4 regions of the Paracoccus ferrooxidans genome follow, and region 1 is predicted to be linked to each of the others. Evidence: riboswitches for the same ligand, from Rfam matches in the RefSeq annotation. Region 1 holds a riboswitch; each other region holds the start of a gene.
What was found. A riboswitch is a leader RNA that binds a small molecule or an ion and turns the genes downstream of it on or off. The one in region 1 is predicted to bind cobalamin.
Positions count from the first base shown of each region.

Region 1 (4,913 bases):
CCGGTGATCTCGGGGTCTCCGATCTGCGGCCTCCAGTCGCGCGCGATGCAGGCGCGCAGGGCCGCAAGGCTGGAAAACCCGAAAAACATCAGCGAAGCCCTTTCCATGGCGCAAGGCGCCGGACGGGTCTCGGTTAACGGGCCGCTGCGGCCCAAGTCAATTCTGCGAGGATCACGACATGGACAAGTTCACCACCCTGACCGGAATCGCGGCACCCATGCCGCTGGTCAACATCGACACCGACATGATCATCCCGAAACAGTTCCTGAAGACGATCCACCGCTCGGGTCTGGGCAAGAACCTGTTCGACGAGATGCGCTATGACGCCCAGGGCAACGAGATCCCGGATTTCGTGCTGAACCAGCCGGCCTGGCGCGACAGCCAGATCATCGTCGCCGGCGACAACTTCGGCTGCGGCAGCTCGCGCGAACACGCGCCCTGGGCGCTGCTGGATTTCGGCATCCGCTGCGTGATCTCGACCAGCTTCGCCGACATCTTCTACAACAACTGCTTCAAGAACGGCATCCTGCCCATCGTCATGCCGCCAGAGGTGGTGGACGTGCTGATGGAGGACGCCAAGAAGGGCGCCAACGCCCGCATGACCGTGGATCTGGAAAACATGACCGTGACCACCTCGGACGGGCAGAGCTTCCCCTTCGAGCTGGACCCGTTCCGCCGCCACTGCCTGCTGAACGGGCTGGACGACATCGGCCTGACCATGGAAAAGGCCCCCGCCATCGACGCCTACGAGGCGCAGATGGCCCAGAGCCGGCCTTGGGTGTAAGGCTGCTTGCCGGGGCGGCCCTGCTGGCCGCCCTTGGCCTGGCCGCCCAGGCCGATCCGCTGCGGATCGCGACCTTCAGCCCCGACCTGTCGCGCGACGGGCCGGGGCTTTTGTTGCGCGACCTCGGCCGCAAGGATGCGCAGATCGACGCCGTGGTGCAGGTGTTGGCGGAAACCCGGCCCGACATCCTGTTGCTGACGCATTTCGACTGGGATTACAAGGACAGCGCGCTGGACGCCTTTGCCGCCAGGCTGGCGCAGGCCGGGCTGGACTATCCGCACCGCTTCGCCGCCCGGCCGAATTCCGGCATGGCGACCGGGCTCGACCTGAACGCCGACGGGCGGCTGGGCACGGCCGACGATGCGCAGGGCTTCGGCACCTTCTCGGGACAGGGGGGCATGGCGATCCTGTCGCGCCATCCCATCGGTCCGGTCAAGGATTACACGGATTTCCTGTGGCGCGACCTGCCCGACAACCTGATGCCGCCGCTGCCCGAGGAGGTGGCGGCCATCCGCCGCCTGTCCTCGACCGCGCATTGGGATGCGGTGGTCACGGTCGCGGGCCGGCCGCTGCACCTCTTGGCCATGTCCGCGACGCCGCCGGTCTTCGACGGGCCCGAGGATCTGAACGGGCGACGCAACCATGACGAGCTGGCGTTCTGGCTGCATCACCTGCCTGACGGCCCCTTCGTTCTGGCCGGGAACCTGAACCTCGACCCCCTGGACAGCGAAGGCCGGCCCGAGGCGCTGGCCCGGATCATGGCGCATGTCACCGACCCCCTGCCCCGCAGCGCGGGCGGCGCGGCGGCCAAGGGCGGGGTGAACGACGGCCACCGGGGCGATCCGGCGCTGGATACCGGCGACTGGCCGGACGACAAGCCGCCGGGCAACCTGCGCGTCGATTACGTCCTGCCGGCAAGGCCGCTCAAGGTGCTGGACTCGGGCGTGTTCTGGCCGGCCGAGGGACCGCTGGCCAAGGCCGCGCTGGCCGCTTCCGCGCACCGGCTGGTCTGGGTCGACCTGGACTGGCCGCCGGCACCCTGATTCGGACAAGCCCCTTCCGCCCGCCCCCGCGCGATGCCCCGGCGTCTTCTCCGTTGTCCAAATACCCATGCGACGGCGCCGCCCGCCGGCCCGTCGCCCGGCCTTCGACCCCGCCCGCAGCGGCCACCCGATTCCGCTTGCCGCCGCCGCGGCATCGCAGGTAACATGCGCGTGTATCGGTGCCCCTTTCCGGGGCCAAAAGGGAATGCGGTGCGGCCCCGGGGCATCCAGGGGCCAAATCCGCAGCCGCCCCCGCGACTGTAGGCGGAGAGCGGACGTCCATCGCGCCACTGGCCATCCGGCCGGGAAGGCGGGCGTCTGCCGTGACCCGCAAGCCAGGAGACCTGCCGATGCAGGAACCGCAATGTCGTCGGGTTGGACGACCAAAGGAAAGGGTCGCAGATGACCGCAAAACCCATGACCGCCGCCGGCGCCAGCCGCGCCTCGGTCCTGTTTCCCGCCATCGCCGCCTTCGCGATCGGCTTCGGGCTGATCTTCATGTCCGGGCTGGTGCAGGCCGAGACCCTGCATGACGCCGCCCATGACGTGCGTCACGCGACCGGCTTCCCCTGCCACTGACATGTTCTCGCGCATTCTGACCAGCGGGTTGATCGCTGGCGCTGCAACGGGGCTGATTGCCGCCCTGTTGCAGCTTTGGTTCGTGCAGCCCGTGCTGCTGCATGCCGAACTGTATGAATCCGGCCAACTGGCCCATTTCGGCGCCGAGGCCGTCAGCGCGCACCAGGACTTGGGGCCCTTCGAATGGACCCGCAACATGCTTTCGGTCCTGTTCACCATGATGGTCTATGCCGGCTACGGGCTGATGCTGGTGGCGCTGATGGCGCTGTCCGAGGCGCAGGGCAACGCGGTCACGGCGCGGCAGGGGCTGCTTTGGGGTCTGGCCGGCTACCTGACCATGCAGCTTGCCCCCGCCTTCGGCCTGGCGCCGGAAGTGCCGGGCGTCGCCGCCGCCGATGTGCAGCTGCGCGCGATCTGGTGGCTGGGCACCGCCGCCGCCACCGGGCTGGCGCTGTGGCTGGTCGCCTTTGGCAAGGGCTGGGCGGCCTGGGGCGTGGCCATCGTGCTGATCCTGGCGCCGCATGTGATCGGCGCGCCGCAGCCGGACAGCTATGCCGGCCCGGTCCCGCCCGAGCTTTCGGCGGAATTCGCCGGGCGCGCCCTGGGTGCCGGCGCCATGGCCTGGGCGCTGCTCGGCCTGCTGGCCGGCTGGTTCTGGCAGCGCGAAAGCCAGCGCGCGCCGGTGCCGCAAGCCGCCTGATCCGGGCCGCAACCCTTTCGGCCGGGCGTGCCTGTCGCGCCCGGCCTTTCATGAAAGCGGGGAAAAGACATGGATCGTTCGATCCCGATGCTGCTGATCGGCCTGATCTTCGGCGGCGGCATGGGCTTCGTCATCGCCGCCGCCAACGGCATCACGCTGGACGGCCACGACCACGGCGCGCGTGGCCACGGCACCCAGGCCGCGGCGCATGACCACGGCGCGCCCATCGACCTGCCCGCGGGCAGCGCCACCGCCTCGGCCCGGCTGGAGCCCGACAGCACCGCCGGCTGGAACCTGTTCGTCGAGGCCGAGGGCTTCTGCTTCGCCCCCGAACATGCCGGGCTGGCCGATCGCCGCGGCGAGGGGCATGCGCATCTTTACCTGAACGGCGCCAAGATCGCCCGGCTCTACGGCCCGGCCCATCACCTCGACATGCTCGCCGCCGGCGACCGGCTGCGGGTCGAGCTGAACTCGAACGACCACCGCCCGCTGACCGTGGCGGGCCGGCCGCTCGCCGTGGAACTGACCGTGCCCGACCGCCCTGTCGGCATCCGCGCCGGGGCCGAGGGCCTGCCCGACAGCGCCATTTGCGCCACGCCCTGATGATGCGGTTCGGCCCCGAGGACCAGGCGGCGCTGGACCGCATCCTGCGCTGGCGCCGCGACGTGCGGCATTTCCGCGACGACCCGATCCCCGAGCCGCTGCTGGAGGAATTGCGCGCGGCGATGGAACTGGCGCCCTCGGTCGGCAATGCCCGGCCTTGGCGGGTGATCCGGGTCGAAAGCCCCGATCTGCGCGCCGCGATCCGCGCCGATTTCCTGCGCTGCAATGCCCGGGCCGCCGCCCGCTACCAGGGCCGGCAGCGGCAGGAATACGATGCGCTGAAGCTCGCCGGGCTGGACCGCGCGCCGGTCTGGCTGGCCGTCTTTACCGAGATCGACCCGTCCGAGGGCCACGGCCTTGGCCGCGCCACCATGCCGCAGACCCTGCGGCAATCGACGGCGATGGCGATCCATGCGCTGTGGCTGGCGGCACGGGTGCGCAACCTGGGCCTGGGCATGGTCTCGATCCTCGACCCCGCGCGGATCGGCCCGCTGCTGGCGGTGCCCGAAAGCTGGGAGTTCTCGGCGCTGCTCTGCCTCGGCTGGCCCGAGTTCACCGACGACACGCCGCTGCTGCACCGCACCGGCTGGCAGGAAAACACCGCCCCCGGCTGGCAGCGGCGCTGAAAGGCCCCGCCGCATCGGGCGGGGCCGCTTGGTTCAGGGCTGCGAGGTGGCCGGGCCCATGGGCTGACCGTTGACGGTAAAGGGGCCGCCGCCCTCGGGCATCTGGATGTCCCAGACATTCTCGCCGCTCGCGCCGGGCTTGGCCATGGCGCGGGCCATGCGCAGCATCATCAGCGGCTGGGCGGCCTCTTCGGGCGGGGCCGCGGCCAGCGCCGCCTCGACCTTGTCGAGCCCCGTGGCCGAGATCAGCGCCGCGCCGGTGGGCGCCGCGCCCGGACCGGCCGCGATGTCCGCGCGGTAGTCGATCTGGTAGCCGTCGCCCTTGATCTGCGACGGCGCAAGCTTCAGGTCGGCCGTGCCGCCGGGCAGCAGCGCCGCCTGCAGCTGTTCGGGCACCAGCCGCGCAAAGGGTTCCTCGGCGGCCAGGTCGAAGCCCTCGATCAGCATCTTCGCCGGCGCCGCCAGATCGAAGCCCGAGGCGGTGAAGTCCAGCGTCACCTCTTGCGGCAGGATCGGCTCGACCCAGGGCGGCAGCACGCCCTCGGGCACGGTCACGCCCGACAGCGCCACCCGTTCGT
Region 1 is NZ_CP038198.1:1,936,384-1,941,296, reverse strand. Features, by position in the region: gene E3U26_RS09750 (hypothetical protein) at 1-89, opposite strand, end outside; gene leuD (3-isopropylmalate dehydratase small subunit) at 179-784, shown strand; gene E3U26_RS09740 (endonuclease/exonuclease/phosphatase family protein) at 775-1,827, shown strand; cobalamin riboswitch at 1,988-2,193, shown strand; gene E3U26_RS09735 (CbtB domain-containing protein) at 2,230-2,406, shown strand; gene E3U26_RS09730 (CbtA family protein) at 2,408-3,106, shown strand; gene E3U26_RS09725 (hypothetical protein) at 3,176-3,709, shown strand; gene bluB (5,6-dimethylbenzimidazole synthase) at 3,712-4,335, shown strand; gene E3U26_RS09715 (hypothetical protein) at 4,369-4,913, opposite strand, start outside.

Region 2 (4,913 bases), on a different replicon from region 1:
CCGAGCCCACCGGCCGGATGCGGTCGATACCGTCGGCATAGACCAGCCCGCTGCCCGCATGGGCTGAGAGACGCCGCCCCCGGTTCCTTCGCCATGGCATGCCGGCCCCCAGGGCCGGCTTTCAGCCCTTGTGCACCGGACGGCTCGTGCGTGTTCCGGTGCTGCGGCAGGCCTGCAGGACATGGTCGGCGACACCCAGCGCCGCCAGTTCCGCGCCCATCCGCGCCAAGGCCGCCCCGTCGATCAGGGTGGGATCGACCGTCGTGCGCACCTGGTGGGCCGTGCCGCTGGCCAGCAGCAGCCGCAGGCTTTCCCTGGCCCTGTCGCCGCTGCCGGCTGCGCCCGTCACCCGCCGATAGCCGGAAAACGGCGCCTTCACGTCGAAGCCGACCCAGTCGCAAAGCGGCAGCACCGCCGCAAGCCGGGCGGGGTAGGGGCCGGCCGTGTGCAGGCCGGTCCTGAACCCCAGGGCCCGGACCGCCCGCAACGCCTCGGGCAGGCCGCGCTGAAGCGTCGGCTCCCCGCCCGAGAACACCACGCCGTCGAGCAGGCCGCGCCGTCCCGCCAGAAAGTCCAGGATCTCTTGCCAATCCAGCGCGCCCTCGGCCTCGGGCGGGATGAGATGCGGGTTGTGGCAATAGGGGCAGTCCCAGGGACAGCCCTGCAGGAAAAGGGTGGCGACCAGCTCGCCCGGCCAGTCGCAGCTGGACAGGCGCTGCAGGCCGCCGATGCGGATCTCAGCCAAGATCGGCCCGCCGCTCGCTGAAATACAGCCGCTCGCGGAATTCGCCCTTCTTGCCGCGGTTGAACGAGGATACCGGGCGGTGATAGCCCATCACCCGCGTCCAGATCTCGCAGGGCTGGCGTTCCTCATCCGCCAGCAGGATCTCTTCCGGTCCGGTTTTCCAGTCGTCGAACATGGTCTTTTCCTTCCTCAATGCGCGGCCGATTGCCGCTTTTTCGCGATAAGCTCTTCGTCGCAGCGCGGGCAGAACGCGTGTTCGCCCGCGATATGGCCATGCCTGGGGCAGACCGAGAATGTCGGCGTGACGGTGATATAGGGCAGGCCGAAATTCTCCAGCGCCCGGCGCACCAGCTTGCGGCAGGCCTCGGCCGAGGACAGCTGCGTGCCCATGTAGAGATGCAGCACGGTGCCGCCGGTGTATTTGCGCTGCAGCGCCTCTTGCCGTTCCAGCGCCTCGAACGGGTCGTCGGTAAAGCCGACAGGCAGCTGGCTCGAATTGGTGTAATAGGGCTCGTGTTCGGTGCCGGCCTGGAGGATGCCGGGAAAACGCCTGCGGTCCTCCTTGGCGAAGCGATAGGTGGTGCCCTCTGCCGGCGTCGCCTCCAGGTTATAGAGATGTCCGGTCTGTTCCTGGAAGGCGGTGATGCGCGCCCGCAGATGGTCGAGCAGTCGCAGCGCGAAGGCATGGCCCCATTCGGTGGTGATGTCATGCGTATCGTCGGTGAAGTCGCGGATCATCTCGTTGATGCCGTTGACGCCCAGGGTCGAGAAATGATTGCGCAGCGTGCCCAGATAGCGCCGGCTATAGGGAAACAGCCCGTCGTCCATCAGCCGCTGGATCACCCGGCGCTTGATCTCCAGGCTGTCGCGGCCCAGGTCGAGCAATTCGTCCAGGCGCCGCAGCAGCCCGGCCTCGTCGCCCTTGTGCAGATGGCCCAGCCGCGCGCAATTGACGGTGACGACGCCCAGCGAGCCGGTCTGCTCGGCGCTGCCGAACAGCCCGTTGCCGCGTTTCAGCAGCTCGGTCAGGTCGAGTTGCAGCCGGCAGCACATGGACCGCACCATGTTCGGCTTGAGGTCCGAGTTCAGGAAGTTCTGGAAATAGGGCAGGCCGTATTTCGCCGTCATCGCGAACAGCAGCTTGGCGTTCTCGCTGTCCCAGGGAAAATCCGGCGTGATGTTGTAGGTCGGGATCGGAAAGGTGAAGACCCGGCCCTTTTCGTCGCCGCGCGTCATTACCTCGATATAGGCGCGGTTGATCATGTCCATCTCGGCCTGCAAGGCGCCATAGGTGAAACCCATCGGCTGACCGCCGATGACCGGCACCTGGTCGCGCAGATCCTCGGGGCAGACCCAGTCGAAGGTCAGGTTGGTGAACGGGGTCTGCGTGCCCCAGCGCGAGGGGACGTTGAGGTTGAAGATCAGCTCCTGCATGGCCTGCCGCACCTCGGCATAGCCCAGCCCATCCTTGCGGATGAAAGGGGCCATATAGGTGTCGAAGGATCTGAAGGCCTGCGCGCCGGCCCATTCATTCTGCAGCGTGCCCAGGAAGTTCACGATCTGGCCGATGGCGCTGGACAGGTGCTTCGGCGGCCCGGCCTCGACCTTGCCGGGGACGCCGTTGAACCCCTCGGTCAGCAAGGTGCGCAGCGACCAGCCGGCGCAATAGCCGGCCAGCATGTCGAGGTCGTGGATATGCAGGTCCCCCCGGCGATGCGCCTCGCCCACGGCGGCCGGATAGACATGCGACAGCCAGTAATTGGCCACCACCTTGCCCGAGACGTTCAGGATCAGCCCGCCGAGCGAATAGTCCTGGTTGGCGTTGGCATTCACCCGCCAATCGGCGCGGTCCAGGTATTCGTTGACCGACGAGGCGACATCGATGGCGACATCCCTTGCCGGCGCGATGGGCGGGGACGTAAGCGGCGCCGGCATCAACGCGCCCTCCCTTGCCTGCGGCTTGCTGCCGCCCTTGCGGTGCTGCGGACGGCGGCGCCGGCCTTGGCAGGTCTGGTGGTGAAGGATGGCCGCATCTGTTCCCCGTGCTGCTGGGGGCGGGGCAGGCCAGGACGCATGGAGCCCTGCGGCGACAAGGCCGCATTGCCAGGCGCACCGCCGGGACACCCCGCCCGTGGTTCATCGTCATCATCACGGCAGGTCTCCTGGCTCGCAGGTCGCCGCCCTTGCCGGCCTTCCCAATGCCGTGCGGCACCAGTGGCGTGATCCGGCGCAGGCTCGCTGCTTACAGTTGCGGGGGCAGCGTCGGCCTTGCCCCGAAAGGCGCACCGGCTTCCCTCTTCGCTTTCGGACCGGATCGACCCGAAAGAACCGTGATGCCTACATATAGGGATGATGGCGCCGTATCCGTCAAGATATTGTGCGGGCCTGCGACATTTTGTGCAGGATAGTCCGGCCGCCTGGGCAGGGACCACGAAGCCCGATCCCGATCCGGGGCACGGCCTTGGGCGGGCTGGTTGCGAGATTGCGCTTCGTGGACCTTCGGGTCGTCCCCCGGCCTTTGTGCCCATGGCCAGGCAGGGCTGGCACCGGAATGACCTTGGGCAGGAACCGCCAGCCATGGGCCTTTGCCAGCCTGGCTGACAGGGGCGCTAGATCGTCACCTTGACGAAGCTGTCGCGCAGCGCCGCGGACCAGGCGGCGGACATGGCCATGAAGGCCGGGTCGCCTTCCAGGATGCGGCGCTTGTGGCTGACCCGGCAGTCGTCCTTGCGGATCACCGCCAGGTCCAGCGGCATCCCCACCGACAGGTTCGAGCGCAGCGTCGAATCCATCGACAGCAGCACCGCCTTTTGCGCATCGGCCAGCGAGGTCTGGGGCGTCACCACCCGGTCGAGGATGGGCTTGCCGTATTTGTGCTCGCCGATCTGCAGGAAGGGGGTGTCCTCGGTCGCCTCGATGAAATTGCCCTCGGGATAGATCAGGAACAGCCGCATCTCGCCGCCGGCGCGCTGGCCGCCGACGATCATGCTGGCGCTGGCCTGCTGGTTCAGGTCGCGGCACTGGTCCACGATCTCGCGCCGGGTGCGGTTCAGCGTCTGGCCGATGATCGTCGCCACCTGCAGCATGGTGGAGGCGCGCATGATCGAGGTCTCTTCATCGGCCTCGGGCAGTTCGATGGCCTCTTGCAGGCGGGCGATGGTTGTCTGGGTCAGCGACAGGCTGCCGGCGGTCATGATCGCGATCACCCGCTCGCCCGGCTGCTCGAAGAAGAACATCTTGCGATAGGTCGATATGTTGTCCAGCCCGGCATTCGTCCGGGTGTCCGAGAGCAGGACGAGCCCCTCGTTGAGCTTCAAGCCGACGCAATAGGTCATGACCGTTCCATGGCACAAAATCCCCCGAGGGATACGACCGCCCCGCGCCCGGCGCAACAGGCAGGGCTACTGCTCCATCTCCTCGACCTGCACCCGCACGTCCAGGCTTTCCTCGCCCGTGCCGAAGGTGGTGCCGCGCACCGGCGCCGCGTCATCCGCATCCAGACCCGAACCCAGCCGGACATAGCGGTCGTCGGGACAGCAGGCATTGGCCGCATCGAAGCCGACCCAGCCCAGGGCGCCGACATGGACCTCGGCCCAGGCATGGGCGGCGTCATGCGGCTCGCCCCCGGCGTTGGAATGCAGGTAGCCCGAGACATAGCGTGCCGGCAGGCCGCGTTCGCGGGCGCAGGCGATCAGCGCATGGGCATGGTCCTGGCAGACGCCCTGGCCGAGCGCCAGCGCCTCGGCGGCGGTGGTGTGCGACTCGGTCACGCCGGGGACGTAGGCGATGGCGGCCGATACCGCCTCGGCCAGCCGGTGGGCCAGGTCCAGCGCATCCTCGCCCTGCACGGAACGGGCAAGCTCGCATAACCCCGGATCGGTCCCGGTCACGGCGGTCGGACGCATGTAGACCAGCGGATGCACGGTCTCGCGATGGTCGCGCAGCACGCCGGCGGTGTCCCGCGTCTCGACCTGGCCGGCGATCGAGACCACGACCTCCTGCACCGGGCCGCGCACGGTCCAGCCCTCGATCCAGTCGCCCGCGCCGTCGCGGAAGCTCGCGCCGCGCTGGCCGCCCGAGACCGAGATGGTCCAGCCCGAGACCCGCTGCCCCTGGTGGACCGAGGGGGTCAGGCGCAGGCTCTGCACCAGCCCCTGCGCCGGCGGAT
Region 2 is NZ_CP038202.1:409,124-414,036, forward strand. Features, by position in the region: gene E3U26_RS19130 (anaerobic ribonucleoside-triphosphate reductase activating protein) at 122-745, opposite strand; gene nrdD (anaerobic ribonucleoside-triphosphate reductase) at 738-920, opposite strand; gene E3U26_RS19140 (anaerobic ribonucleoside-triphosphate reductase) at 935-2,680, opposite strand; cobalamin riboswitch at 2,881-3,093, opposite strand; gene E3U26_RS19145 (proteasome-type protease) at 3,355-4,080, opposite strand; gene E3U26_RS19150 (transglutaminase family protein) at 4,147-4,913, opposite strand, start outside.
Region 2: linked by a shared signal. The riboswitch ahead of E3U26_RS19140 (anaerobic ribonucleoside-triphosphate reductase) and the one ahead of E3U26_RS09735 (CbtB domain-containing protein) in region 1 are both predicted to bind cobalamin.

Region 3 (4,913 bases), on a different replicon from region 1:
GCGCGGCTGGCCGAGCTGATCGCGGCCGGCACCTCGGTCTGCGGCGCCTCGGCGGTGATCGCGACGAACACGGTCACGCGCGGCACGGACGAGGACGTGGCCTATGCCATCGCCTGCGTGACGGTCTTCGGCTCGCTCTCGATGATCGCCATGCCGCTGCTGGGCGAGATGATGGCGATGGGGCCTTCGCATTACGGCATCTGGGTCGGCGCCACCGTGCATGAGGTGGCGCAGGTCGTCGGCGCCGGTTTCCAGCATGGCGCCGAGGCCGGGCAGGCCGCGACCGTGGCCAAGCTGAGCCGGGTGATGCTGCTGGCGCCGCTGATCCTGGTGCTGGGCGCGCTGGCGCGCCGCGGCGGCAAGGCCGCGCATGGCTCGGCGCCGACGCCCTGGTTCGTGCTGGGCTTCATCGCCGTCGTGCTGCTGAACAGCGCCCTGCCCTTGCCCGAGGCGCTGCATACCGAGGTGGTCGGCCTGACCGCCTTTCTGCTGACCATGGCGCTGGCGGCGATGGGGCTCGAAACCGACATCCGCAAGCTGCGCGCCAAGGGCGTCCGGCCGCTGGCGCTTGGCGCGCTGGCCTGGCTGTTCATCTCGACCCTGGGCCTGGGGCTGGTCGCGCTGCTGTGACGGCGCGGCATTGAGCCGCCCCGCCGCGATGCCTAGATTGGGCGCGATCCGCCAAAGGACCGCGCCCATGGCCCTAAAGCCCGCCGACCCCCGTCCGATGACCCGGCGCGAGACCGAGGTCCGCCGCTTCGTCCGCGCCCGCTATGGCCCGCGCGGCACGCTGGCGCTGCATCGCCACGCGCTCGGCCTCGACCTGCTGCGTGCGCCGGTGAACGTCATGCTGTCGCCGCTGTTCCTGCTGGTGCGGCTGGCCGCGCCGCTTCTGCGCCGGATCGGGCTGCGGCGCGCTGGCGACTGGCTGTCGCGCCGGCAGATCTTCCTGAAATCCGACGTGGCGCAAAGGATCGAGGCGGACCTGGCCCATTTCATTGACGACCTGGCCGAAAAGGGGCTGGCGCCCCGGGCCGCGCCGCAAAGCGTCGCCCGCGCCGTCTCGGACTATGCCGAGACCCGCAATGCGGTCTCCGAGATCACCACCTCGGTCCTGGTGCTGGGCTCGGGGCTCTTGCTGTTCCACCGCGCCACGCCGGGGGTGATCTCGCTGGCCGGGCCGGTCGCGCATCTGCGGGCGCAGGCGCAGGCGGTCGAGGATTTCGCGCTGGGAAGCTGGGCCGGCCGCATGTGGTATGGCGCCTTCCCACGAGAGCTTTCCAGCGTGGATCTGCTGCTGACCGGGGTGGTGCTGGCCATGCTCGCCTCGGTCCTGACCACCTTTGCCGGGCTGGCCGCCGATCCGGTCCAGCTTTGGACCGGCATCCACAAGCGCCGGGTGCTGCGGCTGCTGCGCCGGCTGGACCGGGCCGAGGACGGGCCGGGGCTGGGGCGCGAACATGTGCTGGCCCGGCTGGGCGACCTGTCGGATGCGGCGCTGAGCCTGTGGCGCAGCTTCAAGGGCTAGGCCAAAGCACGGTTCCATCGATCCCGGCCAGGTCGCGGCGTCCGGTCAGGGCCATGGCGACCTCCAGCTCGGCGCGCAGGATGGTCAGCATATGCGCGACCCCCGCCGCGCCGCCCACCGCCAGGGCATGGATCTGCGGCCGCCCGACCAGCACCGCCGCGGCGCCCGGGCCAGGGCCTTCAGCGCATCGGTGCCGCGGCGGATTCCGCCGTCGCACAGCACCGGAATGCGCCCGGCGACCTGGCGGGCGACGACCGGCAGAGCCTCGGCCCTCGCCGGCAGCGTGTCGAGCGCCCGGCCGCCGTGGTTCGAGACGATCACCCCGTCCGCACCCACCGCCACGGCGCGCTCGGCATCATGCGCCGACATGATGCCCTTCAGGATCACCGGCAACCGGGTCTGCGACTTCCGCCGCGCTCTTTGATCTGGCGCGCGGTCACGACGGTGACGGTCCGTGGCGTGTCGAGCAGCGGCGGGGTGATCTTGTCCGAGGCGCTTTCGGTGGTCTTGTAGCTGGTCTCGGCCTCGCTGCCCTGCTGGCGGCGGATGACCGCCGTGTCCAGCGTCACGGTGTCCTGCGCCTGGGCGGGGCCGCCGACCCCCGCGAAAATGGCAAGGACCGGAAGCAGGCCCAGGGTCGGCAGCAATTGCGCGGCAGACCCCGAGGCTGGCGGTTTGGGATGGGTTTTGTTCATGGGTTATCCCGGCACAAAGATGCCCCGCCTTCCGCCAGCAGGCAGAGGCGACATTAAGTGATGTTTTATCAATAGCTTGCGCTTTATCGCGCCAGAACGGGAACGGGAACGGGAACCCCGGCTCACGTGCGCGCGATCCACGCAAGAGGGCGAATTGTCGCTTTGTCAAACGACGCGACGTCATTCCATGCCATGTCCCCGCGCCTGTTGCCATATTCCAACAGGCCCGCAGGTGGGGCGGTCCGTGGCCGCAGCCCGTCCACCGCCATGGCCCGGCGGCAAATCGAGCCCCTGGCGCGATCCGGGAACCCCACCAGATATTCCGGGCGCGGCCCGGCCATCCACTAAATATGGATTGACCCGGCCCGTGACCCGTGGCTAACTGCCGGGGTCATGGTTGCCCTGGGGCCGACTCGGGGATGAAAAGGGAAGCCGGTGAAAAGCCGGCACTGCCCCCGCAGCTGTAAGCGGCGAGCGACGCTGGAATGCCACTGGGGCCAAGGCTCCGGGAAGGCCGGCTAAGCCGAGACCCGCAAGTCAGAAGACCTGCCATGGCGCGAAAGGACGAAACCGTGCGGCGGGCGCGGGGCTGGAACAGGGTCCGGTGGCACGCCCATCGGCCCGGCCCCCTCTTGCCGACAGAACAGAAGGAGCCGAGCCATGTCCATCACCGTTTACTCCAAGCCCGCCTGCGTGCAATGCACCGCCACCACGCGGGCGCTCGACGCGCGCGGCCTGGCCTATCAACTGATCGACCTGACCGAGGACGACGCGGCGATGGAACTGGTCGTCTCGCTGGGCTATCGCCAGGCCCCGGTGGTCGTCGCCGGCGATGCGCATTGGGCGGGCTTCCGGCCCGACATGATCGGCCGGCTGTCCTGACCGGCGCCATGGGCGGGCTGGTCTATTATTCCTCGGCCTCGGGGAACACCGCGCGCTTCGTGGCGCGGCTGGGGCTGGCGGCCGGGCGCATCCCGGTCTCGCCGTGCGATCCGCTGCCCGAGGCGGCAACGCCCTATGTGCTGATCTGCCCGACCTATGCCGACGGGACCGGCCGGGGCGCGGTGCCCAAGCAGGTGATCCGCTTCCTGAACGATCCCGCCCGCCGCGCCGGCCTGCGCGGCGTCATCGCCGCCGGCAACCGCAATTTCGGGGCGACCTATGCCTTGGCCGGCCGGGTGATTTCTGACAAGTGCAACGTCCCCGTGCTGTATCGATTCGAGCTGGCGGGGACTGATCTGGACATTTCCCGCGTGCAGGCGGGGCTTGAGAAATTCTGGGGGACGGAATGCTTGACGATGGCGTAAAGGCCGAGCTGGACTATCACGCGCTGAACGCGATGCTGAACCTTTACGACGGCGAGGGCCGCATCCGCTTCGACGCGGATCGCAAGGCCGCGCGGCAGTATTTCCTGCAGCATGTCAACCAGAACACCGTCTTCTTCCACTCGCTGGACGAGAAGCTGGGCTACCTGGTGGACGAAGGCTATTACGAGGCCGAAGTCCTGGACCAGTATCCGCGCGCCTTCCTGCACCGGATCTGGGACGCGGCCTATGCGCGCAAGTTCCGCTTTCCGACCTTCCTGGGCGCCTTCAAGTATTATACCAGCTACACGCTGAAGACCCGCGACGGGCGGCGCTATCTGGAACGCTACGAGGACAGGGTGGTCATGGTCGCGCTGGCCTTGGCGCGCGGCGACGAGGATCTCGCCATGCGCTTCATGGAGGAAATCCTGTCGGGCCGGTTCCAGCCCGCGACGCCGACCTTCCTGAACGCCGGCAAGAAATCGCGCGGCGAACTGATCTCGTGCTTCCTGCTGCGGCTGGAGGACAACATGGAAAGCATCGGCCGCGGCATCAATTCGGCGCTGCAGCTTTCCAAGCGCGGCGGCGGCGTCGCCCTGATGCTGACCAACCTGCGCGAGGCCGGGGCGCCGATCAAGGGGATCGAGAACCAGTCCTCGGGCGTCATCCCGGTGATGAAACTGCTGGAGGACAGCTTTTCCTATGCCAACCAGCTGGGCGCGCGGCAAGGCGCGGGGGCGGTCTACCTGAACGCGCATCACCCCGACATCCTGCGCTTCCTGGACACCAAGCGCGAGAATGCCGACGAGAAGATCCGCATCAAGACGCTGTCGCTCGGCGTGGTGATCCCGGACGTGACCTTCGAACTGGCCAAGAAGAACGAGGACATGTACCTGTTCTCGCCCCATGACGTGGAAAAGGTCTATGGCATGGCCTTCTCGGAGATTTCCGTCACCGAGAAATATGCCGAGATGGTGGACGACAAGCGCATCCGCAAGAAAAAGATCAACGCCCGCGCCTTCTTCCAGACCCTGGCCGAGATCCAGTTCGAAAGCGGCTATCCCTATATCATGTTCGAGGACACGGTGAACCGCGCCAACCCGGTCGCCGGCCGCATCAGCATGTCGAACCTGTGCAGCGAGATCCTGCAGGTCAACGAGGCCAGCACCTTCGACGAGGATCTGAGCTATCGCCACCTCGGCACGGATATTTCCTGCAACCTCGGCTCGCTCAACATCGCCGCGACCATGGACGGGCCGGATTTCGGCGCCACGGTCGAGGCGGCGATCCGGGCGCTGACCGCGGTGTCGGAAATGTCGGCGATCGAGGCCGTGCCCTCGATCCGGCGCGGCAACGACGAGGCCCATGCGGTGGGGCTGGGCCAGA
Region 3 is NZ_CP038202.1:1,205,849-1,210,761, forward strand. Features, by position in the region: gene E3U26_RS22895 (YeiH family protein) at 1-630, shown strand, start outside; gene E3U26_RS22900 (DUF6635 family protein) at 698-1,528, shown strand; partial or broken gene E3U26_RS22905 (alpha-hydroxy-acid oxidizing protein) at 1,518-2,437, opposite strand; cobalamin riboswitch at 2,601-2,791, shown strand; gene nrdH (glutaredoxin-like protein NrdH) at 2,884-3,105, shown strand; gene nrdI (class Ib ribonucleoside-diphosphate reductase assembly flavoprotein NrdI) at 3,114-3,530, shown strand; gene nrdE (class 1b ribonucleoside-diphosphate reductase subunit alpha) at 3,512-4,913, shown strand, end outside.
Region 3: linked by a shared signal. The riboswitch ahead of nrdH (glutaredoxin-like protein NrdH) and the one ahead of E3U26_RS09735 (CbtB domain-containing protein) in region 1 are both predicted to bind cobalamin.

Region 4 (4,913 bases), on a different replicon from region 1:
CCTGCCCGAGCGGCAGGCGCTGGTCGCCGCCGCCCATGCCACCGGCACCTGGCTGATCGAGGACGACCCTTACGGCGCGCTCTACTACGAAGGCGAGCCCCTGCCCCGACTGCTCGAACTGTCGGCGGGGGCGCAGCCCGGCCCCTATGACGGGCCGGTGGTCTACATGGGGTCGCTGTCCAAGGAGCTGGCGCCGGGGCTGCGCATCGGCTGGGTGATCGCCGCGCCCGAGATGATCGCGGCGCTGGCCACCGCCAAGCAGGGCTCGGACATGTGTTCCAGCGGCTTGTCGCAGATGCTGGCGCTGCGCGCGCTGCAGGCGGGGATCACCGACCGCATCCGCCCCGAGGTGCTGGCGATCTATCGCGCCCGGCGCGACGCGCTGTGCGCCGCCATGCAGGCGCATCTGGCGGGCGACCTGGACTGGCAGGTGCCGGTGGGCGGCATGTTCGTCTGGGCCACGGCGCGCGATCCGCGGCTGGACACCGACCGGCTGCTGCATCATGCGATGGCCGAGGGGGTCTGCATCTCGCCCTCCAGCGTCTTCGACCCCGAGGGGCTGGACCGCCGTTCGCTGCGGCTGAACTTTACCCTGAACCCGCCCGAGCGGCTGGAAGAGGGCTGCCGCCGCCTGGCCCGCGCCATCCGCGCCGCGCTGGCCGAGACGGGCTGAACCGGCCCGTCACACGGCCCGTCAGACCGCCCGTCAGACCGGCCAGACCAGCAGGATCAGCGGCACGCCGGTCAGCACCACCAGCGCCGACAGCGGCGCCCCCAGCCGGGCGTAGTCGCCAAAGCGATAGCCGCCCGGCCCCATCACCAGCGTGTTGCACTGATGCCCGATGGGGGTCAGGAAATCGCAGCCTGCGCCCACCGCCACCGCCATCAGGAAGGCATCGGGCCGATAGCCGAGCTGGTCGGCAAAGGTCGCGGCGATGGGGGCCATGACCAGCACGGTCGCGGCATTGTTCAGGAAGGGCGTGACCGCCATGGCCGTGACCAGGATCAGCGTCACCGCGCCCCAGACCGGCAGGCCCGTCGCCGCCTGCGACAGCCACGCGCCCAGCAGGTCGGTCACGCCGGTCTTTTGCAGCGCCTCGCTGACCGGGATCAGCGCGCCCAGCATGATCAGGATCGGCCATTCGATGGCCTCATAGGCTTCCTCGGCGCTGATCGCGCCGGTCAGGATCATCAGCACGGCGGCGGCGAAGAAGGCGACGGCGACCGGCACCAGCCCCGCCGCCGTCGCCGCCATGGCGACCGCCAGGATCAGCACCGGCAGCAATTGCTTGCGCACCCCGCCCAGCCGGATATGGCGCTCGGCCAGGGGCAGCAGGCCCAGCACGCGCATCCGCTCGGGCAACAGCTCGATCGGCCCCTGCACCAGCAGCACGTCGCCCGCCGCCAGCACCGTCCGGCTGAGCCGCTGCGTCATGCGATGCCCGGCGCGCGAAATCGCGATCAGGTTCACGCCATGCTGGTCGAACAGCGCGATCCGCCCCACCGTCTGGCCGACCAGAAGCGAGGCCGGAGCGATCACCGCCTCGATCACGCCGATCTTGTCGGCCGGCAGCCCCTCTTCGGCCGCCGCATCCTGCCGGGTCAGCTCCATGCCCAGCTTGGTCACGGCGCGTTCCAGCGCATTCGGCTCGCCGCGCAACAGCAGCGTGTCGCCCATCTCGATCACCGTGTCGGGCAGCGTCACCGCGCGGCGCGCGCCGCCGCGGATCAGCCCGGTCACGGCCACCTCGCCATCGACGGCGCTGAGATACTCGCCCACCGTCATGCCGACGATGCCGGCGCCCTCGGGGACGGTGGCCTCGGTGTGATAGTCGCTGATGTTCACCGCCTCGCTCAGCGAGGCCGTCGCACGGCGGTCGCGCGGCAGCAGCCGATGGGCGAAAAGCAGGAAGACCAGCCCCACCAGCGACAGGCCGAGGCCGACCGGCGCATAGTCGAACATGGTGAAGGGCTGGCCCGTCATCTGCTCGCGCACCCGCGAGACGATGATGTTGGGCGAGGTGCCGACCAGCGTGATCAGCCCGCCCAGGAGCGAGCCGAAGGCCATCGGCATCAGATAGGCCGAGGGCGAATGCCCCGAGCGCCGCGCCATCTTCAGCGCCGCCGGCATCAGCATGGCCAGCGCGCCGATGTTCTTGACCAGCGCCGACAGGCCCGTGACCGAGCCGACCAGCACCAGAAGCTGCCAGCGCAGGGTCCGCAACCGCCCCAGCATCCGGCGCATCACCGCCTCGATCACGCCCGAGCGCGAGATGCCGGCGCTGACCACCAGCGCGCTGCCGACGATGATGACGATGTCGTCGCTGAAGCCGCGGAACGCCTCCTCCGGCTTGACCGTGCCGGCCAGCAGCGAAGCCAGCAGCGCGATCATCGCCACCACGTCGTAGCGCAGCCGCCCCCAGACGAACAGCGCCATCATCGCGCAAAGGATCAGCACGGCCAGGATCTGCGGCATGGCCATCGCTTGACCTTCCCTTCCGTCGGATACCTGACCCAATGCCGCGGCCCGGCGGGCGGTTCCGCGGCCGCGTTCCCGGACAGGTTGTCGCGGCGGCCGGGCGCAGGGCGCATTGCCGCTTGACAGCCGGCGCCCGGCTGCGGCAATGCGGGGCCGCTACGGTTCCGGCGGGCTTGCGCGCCGGATGAAAAGGGAACACCGGTGCGCCCGCCGGCCGCGATGCGGCCAGGGCAAGGCCGGGGCTGCCCCCGCAACTGTAAGCGGTGAGCGACGGTCGAACGTGCCACTGGGATCTCCTGGGAAGGCCGGCCTGAGCAGCGATCCGCAAGCCAGGAGACCTGCCGTGGCGATCACCCATTTCCGGCGCGGGGCGCGTCTGGAAAGCGGCCGTTCCGCAGAGGTGACGATCGTCGTCCTGCGGTCGGGCCTGCCAGCCTTTCCGCAGGGCATTTCTGCAAATCGCGGGCCGCGGGCCCGTGCTGGAAAGGCTTTGGAATGTTCAGAACTCCGGTTTCCCTGCTGGCCGCCACCGCCGCCCTGCTGCCGGCGGCCGCCACCGGCCAGGAAGGCTATCGCCTGGACGAGGTGGTGATCTCGGGCGGGCTGACCGCCGTGGCCGAGGGCGGCTATGCCCGCGCCCATACCGTGCTGACCGCCGCCGAGATCGAGGCCAGGGGCATCGCCACCGTGCAGGACGCGCTGCGCGCCGTGCCGGGGGTTTCGGTCTCGGCCACCGGCTCGACCTTCACCCAGGTCCGCATCCGCGGCGGCGAGGGCAACCACACGCTGATCCTGATCGACGGGATCGAGGCGACGGGCGGGGCCGACGAATACATCCTGTCCGGGCTGGAGACCGCCAATATCGAGCGCATCGAGGTGCTGCGCGGGCCGCAATCGGTCTATTACGGCTCGAACGCCTCGGCGGGCGTCATCAATATCATCACCCGCAGGGGCGGGCCGGGGCTGCATTACGGCGGCTCGGTCGAGCTGGGCAACGGCGCCGCCGCCTCGGCCCATGTCAGCCAGCGCGGCGCGCAGGGCGGGATCGCGCTGACCCTCTCGGCGCGGGACGACCACGGCTATGACCAGTCGGGCGACGGCGGCGAAAAGGACGGGACCAACCGCAAGACCATCGGGCTTTCGGGCGACTGGCAGATCGGCGAGGATCTGCGCCTGGGCACCACCCTGCGCCGCGCGAAGGAGAAATACGATTACGATTCCACCAGCTGGTCCGCGACCAGCGCGCAGGAATATGTGGTGGACGACCCGCACAAATACAGCGAACGCGACGAGTTCCAGGGCGGGATCTGGGCCGAATATTCCATGCTGGGCGGCCGGCTGACGCATCGGCTGGACTATCAGGACACGATCTACAAGCAAAGCTACGAGGGCGGCCCGGTCACGCGCGGCGAGACGCGCAAGCTGAAATACCGCGGCAGCTTCGGCATCGACGGCACGGTGGCCGAGGCGTCGCACCTGCTGAACGTGCTGGCCGAGCGGCAAAGGGACGAAAGCTCCTCGGCCCCGGAAAACCGGCGCGAGATGACCTCGGTCGCGCTGGAGTATCGCGGCTTTCTGGACAACGGGCTGGATGTCCAGGCCGGTGTCCGCCACGACGGCAACAAGGTGTTCGAGGACTTCACCAGCTGGAACCTGGGCCTGTCCTGGCACGTGCCGGACCGGCCCTTCCGCCTGCACGCCTCGGCCGGGACCGGGCTGGTCAACCCGTCCTATTTCGAGCTTTACGCCAATGCGGATTATGGCTCTTCGGTCTACCTGGGCAATCCGAACCTGAAGCCCGAAAAGAACCGCGGATTCGACCTGGGCGTCGAGGCGCAACTTCCCAATGGCATGGGCGTGGTCGACGTCACCTATTTCAACGAAAAGCTGCGCGACGAGATCGAAAGCTATCTGGTCCGCGCCGAGGGCGGCACCAGCTATTACAGCTATCGCAACCAGGCCGGCGAAAGCCCGCGCGAAGGGGTCGAGGTGACGGCCCGCATCAAGGCGACCGACAGCCTGGATGTCGCGCTGAACTACACCTATCTGGACGCCCGCAACCCGGACGGCTCGGTCGAGGTGCGCCGGCCCCGGCATGAACTGGGCCTGTCGGCGACGCTGGCCGTCCTGGAAGGGCGTGGCACCGTCACGGCGGACATTCGCCATGTCTCGGGCAATTGGGATACGCAATATTGGGGTGCCTACCCGACCCGCGAACTGCCCGCCCATACCGTGGTCAACCTGGCGGCGGGCTACGACCTGACCGCGAATCTCCGCGTGACCGGCCGCGTCGTGAACCTGTTCGACAAGGAATATTCCGATGTCTGGGGCTATGCCTCGCAGGGCCGCACCCTTTACGCCGGCCTGACGGCGAAATGGTAAGGCGGCTCGGCCTTGTCGCCGGCCTTCTGGCCGGCCTGATCCTGCCGGGATT
Region 4 is NZ_CP038202.1:1,214,152-1,219,064, forward strand. Features, by position in the region: gene E3U26_RS22935 (aminotransferase-like domain-containing protein) at 1-673, shown strand, start outside; gene E3U26_RS22940 (SLC13 family permease) at 707-2,482, opposite strand; cobalamin riboswitch at 2,622-2,839, shown strand; gene E3U26_RS22945 (TonB-dependent receptor plug domain-containing protein) at 2,975-4,861, shown strand; gene E3U26_RS22950 (ABC transporter substrate-binding protein) at 4,855-4,913, shown strand, end outside.
Region 4: linked by a shared signal. The riboswitch ahead of E3U26_RS22945 (TonB-dependent receptor plug domain-containing protein) and the one ahead of E3U26_RS09735 (CbtB domain-containing protein) in region 1 are both predicted to bind cobalamin.